Regions from separate parts of the Brevibacterium pityocampae genome, predicted to be linked through region 1. Evidence: predicted binding sites of a transcription regulator. Region 1 holds the regulator's gene; the other holds the start of a gene.
The links. The regulator LexA, encoded in region 1, represses DNA repair genes until DNA is damaged. The targets are predictions, from matches to a motif close to TCGAACANNTGTTCGA.
Positions count from the first base shown of each region.

Region 2: ABD883_RS01275 (HNH endonuclease signature motif containing protein) is a predicted target of LexA. The motif match lies at 2,733-2,748, and genes of this name have one in related genera.

Region 1 covers NZ_BAABGL010000001.1:51,898-57,764, reverse strand. The annotation lists gene hflX (GTPase HflX) at 1-423, shown strand, start outside; gene ABD883_RS00255 (ATP-dependent DNA helicase) at 420-2,396, shown strand; gene lexA (transcriptional repressor LexA) at 2,539-3,291, opposite strand; gene ABD883_RS00245 (LysM peptidoglycan-binding domain-containing protein) at 3,574-3,933, shown strand; gene ABD883_RS00240 (histidinol-phosphate transaminase) at 3,943-5,205, shown strand; gene hisB (imidazoleglycerol-phosphate dehydratase HisB) at 5,202-5,804, shown strand; gene ABD883_RS00230 (hypothetical protein) at 5,801-5,867, shown strand, end outside.
Region 2 covers NZ_BAABGL010000002.1:207,520-213,386, reverse strand. The annotation lists gene ABD883_RS01290 (betaine/proline/choline family ABC transporter ATP-binding protein) at 1-617, shown strand, start outside; gene ABD883_RS01285 (ABC transporter permease) at 621-1,484, shown strand; gene ABD883_RS01280 (glycine betaine ABC transporter substrate-binding protein) at 1,591-2,601, shown strand; gene ABD883_RS01275 (HNH endonuclease signature motif containing protein) at 2,856-4,358, shown strand; gene ABD883_RS01270 (hypothetical protein) at 4,358-4,546, shown strand; gene ABD883_RS01265 (isochorismatase family protein) at 4,668-5,129, opposite strand; gene ABD883_RS01260 (magnesium and cobalt transport protein CorA) at 5,245-5,867, shown strand, end outside.

The DNA of each region.
Region 1 (5,867 bases):
GCCTCCCACCCGGACCCGACGAGCCAGATCCAGGCGGTGCGCGATGTCCTCGCCGACGTCGACACCGCCGACATCGGCGAACTCATCGTCTTCAACAAGGCCGACATCGCCGACCCGGTCGCCCTCTCCGCGCTGCTCCGCGCCCACCCGGGTGCGCTCGCGGTGTCCGCCGCGAACGGGGCGGGGATCGCCGAGCTCGAGGCGCGCATTGCCGAGCTCCTGCCCGAGCCCGAGCACGAGCTCACCGTCCTCCTGCCCTACGACCGCGGCGACCTCGTGTCCCGCATCCACGACGAGGGCACCGTGCTCGAGGAGAAGCACCTGGCGGAGGGCACCGCAGTGCAGGCGCGCGTCGACTCCGACCTCCTCAGCGAGCTCGAGGAGTACCGCAAGCCGGACATGTTCTCCGGGCCGGCTGCGTGACCGCGACCGCCGACCTCCTCGCGAGTGCCGTCGACGCGCTCGGCGGCAGCCCGCGGGAGGGGCAGCAGACCATGGCCGAGGCCGTCGCCGGCGCTCTCGGCTCGGAGACCCACCTCCTCGTCCAGGCCGGCACCGGGACCGGGAAGTCGCTGGCCTACCTCGTGCCCGCGCTCGAGCACGCCGTGCGCACCGGCGAGCGGGTCGTGGTATCGACGGCGACCCTGGCGCTGCAGAACCAGATCGTCAACCGCGACGTGCCCCGCCTGCTCAAGGCGCTCGGCGGAGACCTCGAGCGCAAGCCGCGCGCCGCCGTCCTCAAGGGCCGCCGCAACTACGTGTGCAAGCACAAGCTCGACGGCGGCTACCCCGATGACGCGCTCGGCATGCTGTTCGACCTCGGGGCCGACGACGCCGCCGGGCGCGGCTCCGCCTCGGCGTCCGCGTCCGCGCTCGGCGAGGAGATCCAGCGGGTGCGCAGCTGGGAGCGGATCACCGAGTCCGGGGACCGCGACGACCTCGTCCCCGGTGTCTCCGACCGGGCCTGGGCCCAGGTGTCGGTCAACGCCTTCGACTGCCTCGGCTCGAAGTGCCCGGTGTTCGAGGAGTGCTACGCGGAGCGGGCGAAGATCGCCGCGGCCGCAGCCGACCTCGTCGTCACCAACCATGCGCTGCTCGCGATCGACGCCTTCGGGGACCACGCGGTGCTGCCCGAGCACGACGCCGTCGTCATCGACGAGGCCCACGAACTGCGCGACCGGGTGACGAACGCGCTCTCCGGTTCGCTCACCGTCGCCATGCTCCACGCCGCCGCGCAGGCCGCGCGGAAGAACACCGCCGTGCAGGACGGGGTGATCGGGCTCCTCGAGACCGCCGCCTCCGCCTTCGACAAGGCGCTCCAGGCGACCACCGAGGGGCTGCTCCAGGTCTGGCCCGAAGCGCTCACCACCGCCGTCATCGCCGTCCGCGACGCAGCCCGGCAGATCCTCGCCGAGGCCGGTCGCGGCACCGAGTCCAAGGAGGCCGACGCCGGCCTGCAGATGGCCCGGGCCCGCCTCCAGGAGGTGTTCGAGCTCGCCGAGCGGATGAGCGAGCTCGCCGACAACGACGTCACCTGGGTCACCCGCTCGACCTTCCGGGAGACGGAGACCGTCTCCCTCGTCGTCGCTCCGCTCAGCGTCGCCGGCACCATGCGCAACGGGATCTTCGCCGAGTCCACCGTCGTCGCCACCTCGGCGACCCTGGCACTCGGCGGCCGGTTCGAGCCAGTGGCCGCCTCGCTCGGCCTCGCCGGTCCCGAGGCGCCCCGGTACGACGCGATCGATGTCGGCTCCCCGTTCGACTATCCCAAGCAGGCGATCCTCTACGTCGCCTCCGGGCTGCCCCGACCGGCGCGCAGCGGGCTCAACGAGGAGATGATCGCCGAGCTGCGCGAGCTCGTCACCGCCTCGCGCGGCGGTGCGCTCGGACTGTTCTCCTCCCGCTTCGCCGCCGAGCAGGCCGCGACGGCCCTGCGCGAGACGCTCGACACGCCGGTGCTGCTCCAGGGGGAGGAGTCGCTCGCCGCGCTCGTCGCCCGGTTCTCCGCGGAGGACGACACCTCGCTGTTCGGCACGATGTCGCTGTGGCAGGGGGTCGACGTGCCGGGCCGCACGTGCCGGCTCGTCGTCATCGACCGGATCCCGTTTCCGCGCCCCGACGACCCCCTCACCCGTGCGCGCACGCAGGCCGCCGAGCGGAACCGCGCCAACGGCTTCATGACGGTCAGCGCCACCCACGCCGCGCTCCGGCTCGCGCAGGGGGTCGGCCGGCTCATCCGCACCACCGACGACCGCGGCGTGGTCGCCGTGCTCGACTCCCGGCTGCGCACCGCGCGCTACGGAGGCTTCCTCGCCGATTCGCTGCCTCCGATGTGGCGCACCGAGGACGGCGCGGCGGTTCGCTCCGCCCTCTCCCGCCTCGCCGAGCAGGACTGAGGCCGACCGCCGGGGTACGACGAGGGCGGGATCAGACGAAGCCTGGGTGGGGCCCGGCCGGGCACGACGAGGGCGGAGCACCGATCGGTGCTCCGCCCTCGTGACGCTGCGGACGCGCTGCGCGGTCGGTGCCCAGCAGGCCTCAGACCCGCCGGATGACCGCGGTGACGATGCCCATGATCGTGGCGTGGTCGCCGTCGATCGGGTCGTAGATCGGGTTCTGCGGCAGCAGCCACTGCTTGCCGCCGCTGCGCTTGAGCGTCTTGACCGTGGCCTCCTCGTCGAGGAGTGCCGCGACGATCTCGCCGTTCTCCGCCGACTGCTGGCGCCGCACGACCACCCAGTCGCCGTCGCAGATCGCGGCGTCGATCATCGAGTCGCCGGCGACCTGGAGGAGGAAGAGGTCACCGGAGCCGACGACCTGGGTGGGCAGGGCGAAGACGTCCTCGACCGCCTGCTCCGCGGTGATCGGGCCGCCGGCGGCGATCCGCCCGAGCACCGGCACCATCGCCGTGTTCGCCGAACCGGGTTCGGCGGCCGGCGGGGCCTCCTCGGCCGGGTTGACGATCTCGATCGCACGGGGGCGCTTGGGATCGCGGCGCAGGTAGCCGAGGCGCTCGAGCTGGGAGAGCTGGTGGGCGACGCTCGACAGGGACGCCAGACCGGCGGCCTTGCCGATCTCGCGCATGCTCGGCGGGTAGCCGTTGGTGTACACGGCCGACTCGATCGTCTCGAGGACGAGCCGCTGGCGCGGAGTGAGGCGCTGGTCCCCGGCGGCGGCCGAGCCCTCGGGGAGCTCGACGATATCGGCCTGGGTGGCGCGGAAGTCCTCGATCTCGTCGACGACGGCGTCATTGCGCGGGCGTCCTCTGGGGCGTCGTGATTGGGGGCTCATTCCTCTTCCCTTCCCGTTCCTCTCACCGTGCTGCACGACCGGAGCGTCGTGGGCTCCGGTCCCGACCGCGAGGCCGTGTCCGTGCCCGGTGCAACACTTCGAACATAGCCGATCGCGACGTCGTTCGAATCCATTTTCACACACGTGTTCGAGAAATAGTGGACATCCGTTCGATTGTCGTGTTCAATAGTACATGAGTTCGAATCCCCGGACCGCAGTCGCCGCGCATCATCAGTTCGGCGCACCGGCCGGCCTCGGGATCGATGAAGAGGAGGACACCCCATGTCTGCAAACACCGCACCCGCACCCGCACCCGCGGCCGCCACCGTGCTCACCCCGCGCGGTCGCCGCGCCCTGCGCCTGGCCCGCACCCTCGGTCTGGCCCTGTGCGCGCTCGTCATCGGGATCGTCATCGCGCTGAGCTCCGGGGCCCAGGCCTCCGCCGGGTCCGCCGCCGGCGCCCCGGCCGGTGCGGGCTTCGACACCGTCGTCGTCGAGGAGGGCGACTCGCTGTGGTCGATCGCACAATCGGTCTCCGGCGGCCAGGACACCCGTGACGTCGTCCTCGACATCGTCGAGGTCAACGGACTCGACCGTCAGGTGGTCCACCCCGGGCAGGAGCTCGCCGTCCCCGGACGATAGACTTCTGCGGTGACGACTCTCGATGATCTCCCGCTCCGGGACGACCTGCGCGGCCGATCCCCGTACGGCGCCCCGCAGCTCGACGTCCCCGTCCGGCTCAACGTCAACGAGAATTCCCATCCCGTCCCCGCGGAGGTCGTGAGCGCGCTCGAGCACGAGCTCTCCGCGGTGCTCCACGACCTCAACCGCTACCCCGACCGCGAGTTCGACCGCCTGCGCTCCGCGCTCGCCCACTACCTCGACGGGGTGCTCGAGCGTCAGGGAGGCCCTGCCGCCGGAACCGCCGCGCCCGAGCGCACCGACTCCGTGCGCAGTGCCACCGAGAACACCGGCACCGGGCGCATCGACCCGGCGCAGATCTGGGCGGCGAACGGATCGAACGAGGTCCTTGCCCATATCCTCCAGGCCTTCGGCGGTCCGGGCCGCACCGCGCTCGGCTTCACCCCGAGCTACTCGATGCATCCGCTCATCACCGCGTCGACCGGCGCCGTGTGGATCGCCGTCGACCGCGAGGCGGACTTCGGGATCAGCGTCGAGTCCGCGGTGGCCGCCGTGCGCGAGCACCGGCCCGACGTCGTGTTCCTCTGCACCCCGAACAACCCCACCGGCAACGGTCTCGACCTCGCCGTCGTCGAAGCCGTGCTCGCCGCGAGCACCGGCATCGTCATCGTCGACGAGGCCTATGCCGAATTCGCGCGACCCGGATTCCGCACCGCGCTCACGCTCCTCCCGGACCACCCCCGGCTCATCGTGTCGCGCACGATGAGCAAGGCCTTCGCCTTCGCGGGCGTGCGCCTCGGGTACGCCGTCGCACACCCGGCCGTGATCGACGCGCTGCGCCTCGTGCGGCTGCCCTACCACCTGTCCGCGCTGACCCAGGCCGCCGCCTGCGCCGCGCTCGCCCACGCCCCCGCACTGCTCGCCACCGTCGACGCGCTCGTCGAGCAGCGCGAGCGCATGGCCGCCGCCCTGCTCGACGCCGGCTTCACCGTGGTGCCGAGCGACTCGAACTTCCTCCTGTTCGGCGGCATCGCCGAGCCCCACGCCCTGTGGCAGGACCTCCTCGACGCCGGCGTCCTCGTCCGCGACACCGGGATCCCCGGTCACCTGCGCGTCAACGCCGGCACCGCCGAGGAGACCGACGCCTTCATCGATGCCGTGCACCGGGTGCTCGAGAGCACCCCGGAGCACCTCGCCGCCCCCACCCAGATCCCCGCCGGCCCGCCCGTCGGCGCCGCCCCCCGGACAGCAAAGGACCAGGACCCCGCATGACCGAACGCCAGGCCTCGGCACACCGTGCGACGAGCGAATCCGACGTCACCGTGCGCGTCGACCTCGACGGCACCGGTGCCTCGGACATCTCCACGGGAGTGCCGTTCTACGACCACATGCTCACCGCCCTGTCGAAGCACTCGCTCATCGACCTCAACGTGAAGGCCGAGGGCGATGTCCAGATCGACGTCCACCACACCGTCGAGGACACCGCGATCGTCATCGGCCAGGTCCTGCGCGAAGCGCTCGGCGACAAGGCCGGGATCCGCCGCTACGGCGACGCGCTCGTACCGCTGGACGAATCGCTCGCGCGGTGCGTCGTCGACGTCTCCGGCCGCCCGTATTTCGTGCACAGCGGCGAGCCCGAGGGCCAGCAGTACCACCTCATCGGCGGTCACTTCACCGGCTCGATGGTCGCCCACGCGCTCGAGTCGCTGGCATTCAACGCCGGCTTCACCGTCCACCTCTCGCTGCTCGCCGGTCGCGACCCCCACCACATCGCCGAGGCCCAGTTCAAGGCCTTCGCCCGGGCGCTGCGCGCCGCGGTCGAGCCCGACCCGCGCGTCACCGGGATCCCGAGCACCAAGGGAGCACTGTGAGCCGCACCGTCATCGTCACCCCCTTCGGCCGGCCGGATCAGCTCGCCGCGGCGTGCGTGCTCT
Region 2 (5,867 bases), on a different contig from region 1:
CCCGCGACCGGCGGCTCGTCGGCCAGATCAGCGACCGGGCCGCCGTCAACGCCTCGCGCGAGGGCGCCAAGGACCTCCGCAGCGTCATCACCACGGAGAACGTCCTCACTGTGCGACCCGAGGCCCCGATGTCGGAGCTGTTCGCCCAGAGCTCCTCCTCCCCCGTGCCGCTGGCCGTGGTCGACGAACAGGACCGTCTCATCGGCGTCGTCCCGCGCATCGCGCTGCTCAACTCGATGGCGAGCGTCAGCCCGTCGACCGGCGAACTGCCGATCACCCGGCTGTCCGACAGCGACACCGGCCAGCAGGCGGAGGCTGATGAGGTGGTCGCGAGTCGGCCGACCGCCGGCGATCCCGCCGGTGCTTCCGCGGTCGGCGGCGCATCCGCAGTCGACTATGCATCCGACTCCGCCCCAGAGGGCGTCTCGGGCGAGAGGCCGAACGACATCGACGATGCCGGACGACCGGGAGCGGCCTCACCGATCGGCGGCACCGCCCCCTTCGTCTTCACTCCCCCGGAGTCGGCCGGCGCGTCCGCATTCGGCGGCGAGTCTCCCGAAGCGGAGCCCCCGACCGGCCCCGATGCCCCCGCACCCACCGACGAGAAGGGAGTCTGAGCCATGGAGTTCGATTTCTTCAACCCGCGCATCCCGTTCGGTCAGTGGATCGAGAGCTTCATCGATTGGTCCACCGAGACCTTCAGCCTCCTGCTGAGCCTCCTCTCCACCGTGCTCGGCGGTCTCTACGACTTCTTCTTCTGGGCGCTGAGCTCGCCGGTGTACCTCATCATGATCGTCGTCCTCGCCGCACTGGCCTGGCTCGCGAGCGGCTGGAAGCTCGCCGTCTTCACCCTCGTCGGCTTCTATCTGATCCGCGCGCTCGACCAGTGGACCAACTCGATGTCGACGCTCGCTCTCGTCATCGTCGCCGTCCTCATCGCAGTCGCGATCTCGATCCCGCTCGGCATCCTCGCCGCCAAGTCGGACATCGTCTCGACGATCCTCAAGCCGGTCCTCGACTTCATGCAGTCGATGCCGGCACTCGCCTACCTCGTGCCGATCATCGTGATCTTCGGCATCGGCCAGGTCCCGGGAGCGATCGCCACGATCATCTTCGCGCTGCCCCCGGGAGTGCGCCTCACCGAGCTGGCGATCCGCCAGGTCGATCCCGAGGTCGTCGAGGCCGGACAGGCGTTCGGCGCCTCGGACGGGCACATCCTCTCCCGGATCCAGCTGCCCCTGGCGATGCCGACGATCATGGCGGGCATCAATCAGGTGATCATGCTCGCCCTGTCGATGGTCGTCCTCGCCGGCATGGCCGGAGCGCAGGGCCTCGGCGGTGCGGTGATCTCCTCGATCAGCTCGCTCAACATCGCTCTCGGTGTCGAGGCCGGGCTCGCCGTCGTCATCATCGCCGTCTACCTCGACCGTGTCACCGCCGCGCTCGGCAACCGCTCCGCCCTCGAGCGGGCTCGATCCGCATGACTCGACCCGGGCACGGGCGCCGACCCCGGTGCTCGCTGCGCGGCTCTTCAGCCCCATCGCACTGACCATCTTCCGATACCAGCATCCGATCCACCGAGGAGGAACCATGAAACTCACCACGATGTCCAAGGTCGGCGGCGTCCTCGCCGCCTCCGTGCTCGCACTCACCGCCTGCGGCGTCTCGAACGAGGGCGGAAATTCCGGAGGAGGCGGAGACGAGACCGCCGCCGGCGGCGGCTCCGAGGTCGACTGGTCCGACTGCACTCCGGGTGAGGAGTCCGCGGACACCAGCTCGATGGAAGCCGATTCGGACACCGACATCACCATCGGCGCCTTCGACGGCTGGGACGAGTCCTTCGCCGCGGCCCACCTCTACAAGTACCTCCTCGAACAGGACGGCTACACCGCCGACGTCCAGTCGTTCCAGGCCGGGCCGGGCTACACCGGCCTCGCCGAGGGCGACATCGACGTCATCCTCGACGGCTGGCTGCCCCTGACCCACGCCGACTACCTCGAGCAGTACAGCGAGGACATCGAGGCGCACGGGTGCTGGTACGACAACGCCAAGCTCACGCTCGCCGTGAACGAGGACTCGCCGGCCCAGTCGATCGCCGACCTCGCGGAGATGGGCGACGAGTACGGCAACCGGATCGTCGGCATCGAGGCGGGCGCAGGCCTGACGAAGACCACCGAGGAGTCCGCCATCCCGACGTACGGCCTCGAGGACTACGAGTTCATCGTGTCGTCGACCCCGGCGATGCTCTCGGAACTCAAGAAGGCGACCGACAGCGGGGACAACATCCTCGTCACCCTGTGGCGTCCGCACTGGGCCTACGACGCCTTCCCGGTCCGTGACCTCGAAGATCCCGAGGGTGCGATGGGCGAGGCCGAGCTCATCTACAACTTCACCCGCTCCGGATTCAGCGACGACCACCCGAAGGCCGGTCAGCTGCTGAAGAACCTCGTCATCGACGACGAAGCCCTCTCCAGCCTCGAGAACGTCATGTTCTCCGAGGAGAACTACAACGGTGAGGACCTCGACGGTGCCGTGGAGGAGTGGGCCGGCGACAACGCCGAGTTCTTCGAGAACTGGAAGTCGGGCTCGATGGCCGGCTGATCCCGACCCGACCGACGAGGAACGGCCCTGCGGCGTCACGCTGCAGGGCCGTTCCGTGTGCAGGGCCGTTTGGTGTGCAGGGCCGTTCCGACAGCTGCTCTCCACAGCATCCGGTGGATGAATCCTGCCGCGCGAAACTCTGTTCGAATATGCCCTTGCACTGTTCGATTCCATCGGCTAGCATGGTCGTATGATTCGAACACATTATTCATTCGATGACGATTGGATCGGAATGCGTAGAGGAAGCGACGGTGATGCTCACTGTGCATGAGCCCACGGGCTACCGCAGCCGCCACACGCGTCCTTCACCGGCGCTGGTCTCCGAATCGGACCTCAGCGCGATCACCGCAGGCTTTCCCGAGGTCCTCGAATCGATCACCGCCATCACCCGCCTCGCGGCCGACATCCGGGCGCACGCCCGCAGCCTCAGCGCGTCGGACATGCTCGCCGGTCTGCGTGGGATCGAGGACCTGCGTCGCCGCCTCGATGGCCTGTCGGCCGAACTCACCGCCCAGTTCTCCCGTGAATCCGATACCGCTGCCTATGGCGCGCGCAGCACTCGCTCGCTGCTGCGGGAGAAGCTGCGCATCTCCGGCGGGGAGGCGCAGAGGCGGCTGCGACTGTCGGAGGCAGTCGGTTCGCGTACGAGCCTGACCGGGGAGAGCATGGAACCGGAGATGCCCGCACTCGCCGAAGGCATCCACTCCGGCACCTTCTCCGCCTGCCAGGTCACCGGTGCCGCCCGGGTCGCACACGAACTGCCGTCGACGGTGTGGGAAGCCGAAGCTCCGACGATCGACCGGCTGTTCGCCGAGAACCTCAACACGGTGCAGGTCGCCGACATCCCCACCCTCAACCGACGGGTGCTCGATCGCCTCGATCCGGATGGGGAGATGCCGAGCGAGCGCACGCACCCCGACCGCTACCACGTGACGCTGTCCTCGCGGAAGAACGGCGACTGGTCGCTCACCGGACTGCTCACTCCCGCGACCGGCACCGCCCTGCACGCACTGCTCACCGACCGGTCCGCCGACCGCGCGGACCAGCGCTCAGGGGATCCGCGATCAGGCACGCCAGGATCGATTGACGCGGGCTCCTGCGAAACCTCACCCCCGAGCGGTGGTGACGGAGCCTCACCCCCGAGCGGTGGTGACGGAACGACCGCAGACATCCCTCCGCGCACAGCAGAAGCAGCAGATTCACCCGCCGGATGGAGCTTCCTCACTCCATCGGCCACGGGTGTCACGCGGGACGGAGAGCCGGCCCATCATCATGTGGAGCCTGATCGCCGCCCCGACGGCGTCCGCCGGCACGAGCGCTTCTCACAGCTCATGACCTCCGTCGCCCGTGATCGCACGCAGTACGGCCCCGGGTTCGCTCTCATCGTCAGCGCGACAGCAGAGCAGATGGCCCGGGGCCGCGGAGAGGTCGAGACCCAGGCCGGGACCCCGATCCGGCTCGAGGATCTGCTCGCGCTGTCAGCCGGCGGTCAATTCTTCTACCACTCGACCAAGCCGGGCACCGAGAAGGTCGAGATGCGCACCGAGAACCGCTTCGCGAACAAGAAGCAGATGGTCTGCCTCACCGCACGCGACCACGGGTGCACCTTCCCCGACTGCGACATGCCCGCCGGCTGGTGCGACGCCCACCACATCGTTCCCCACGCCCGCGGAGGGCCGACCGACACCGAGAACCTCTCACCCTCGTCTGCGCCTTCCACCACCACCAGCACGAGCGATGGGGCTGGGAGGCCGTGATGATCGACGGGCTGCCCGCCTGGCGCCCGCCGGGATATCTCGATGCCTTCCGCGAACCGGTCTTCCACTCCCGCTTCCGCGCTCGGCTCCTCGAGCTCCCCGCCGCACTCGTCAGCACCCCGTCCGGAGCGAACGGCAGAGAGGAAGCACGCCGACGATCATGGGACGACGATGTGCCGCCGTTCTGAGAGCGTGGGGTCGCTCAGCTCTGTGCGCGTGCGGTCCCTCAGATCTGAGAGCGGGTGTCACTCAGTCCTGAGCGCGTGCGGTCGCTCAAAGCGCGGGCCGGTCGCTCAAGGAGACAGAGCGTCACATCCGCAGCCAGACGTCGGCGACGTCCTTGATCATCGCGCCGGACTCCTCGGCGTCGGAGAGCCACTCGACCGGCGTACCGGAAAGATCGCGGGTGCCATCGGCGAGGACGATCACATCGAAGTTGCACGCCAGCGCCGCCATCGCGGTGTGACGGATGGCCTCCTGGACGTCGACGCCGCCGATGATGATCCGGTCGACCGCGAGGTCATGGAGACCCGCCGCCAGATCATCGACGCCGTCGAATGCGTCGGCGGACTCCGACACCAGGCCCAGGTCGTCCCCGACCTCGAACACCGACTCCGGCAGCTCCGGGGCGCCCGGCGCCACGGGTGCCGACACGAACGCCACGACCCCGCCGGTGGCCCGTGCACGGGAGATCAGATCAGCGATGACCTCGGTGATGCCCGTCGCCTCCGCGCGCGTCTCCTCCGTGTTCATCACCATGAGTGCGTCCATGGGATTAGCATGCCATAGTGAGGCATCACCCGATCGGCGCGGACATTCGGCCCCATCCCGGGGCGGCGGACACGCGGATCCACGCTCGACCGGGCGGCACACGAGGAGGCACAGGATGTCCGACCCGAGCGACGAGGCGCCTCCCGGTCCCGGCGGAATGCCGGGCGGCTCCGCGCCGGGAGAGTCACCTCGACGCCCCGACACCGCCTCGACCTCCGGCACCTTCGTCCTCTACACCGACGGCGAGGACTCGACTCACCTCTCCACGATCACCGAGGCCGCCGATGCGCTCGCCGCGGCACCCGCCAACCCCGACGCCCCGCCGTTCCTGTGGATCGACATGCTCCGACCCACCGACGCCGAGCTCGCCGAGCTCGCCGCACGCTTCGACCTCCACCCGCTGGCCGTCGAGGACGCCGTAGAAGCCCATCAGCGCCCCAAGTACGAACGCTACGGCTCCACCGACTTCATGGTCCTGCGCCCGGCGGCGCCTCGGCCCGGACGCCGGCCTGAGCACTCCCTCCTGAACCGGTTCGCCGAGGCGCCCGCTGTCGACTCCGGCCCCGCCGAGCCCCGGTCGTCAGCCGCCCTGACGACCGCGCACGCCGCCCCGCGGGCCCCGCACACCCCGGAGGCCGCGGAAGCCGACGCCGCAGGGCTCGACCGCACAGCCCCGGAGGAGGCCGAGATCACCGAGGTCGTGATCGGCGAGCTCCACATCTTCCTCGGCACCGACTT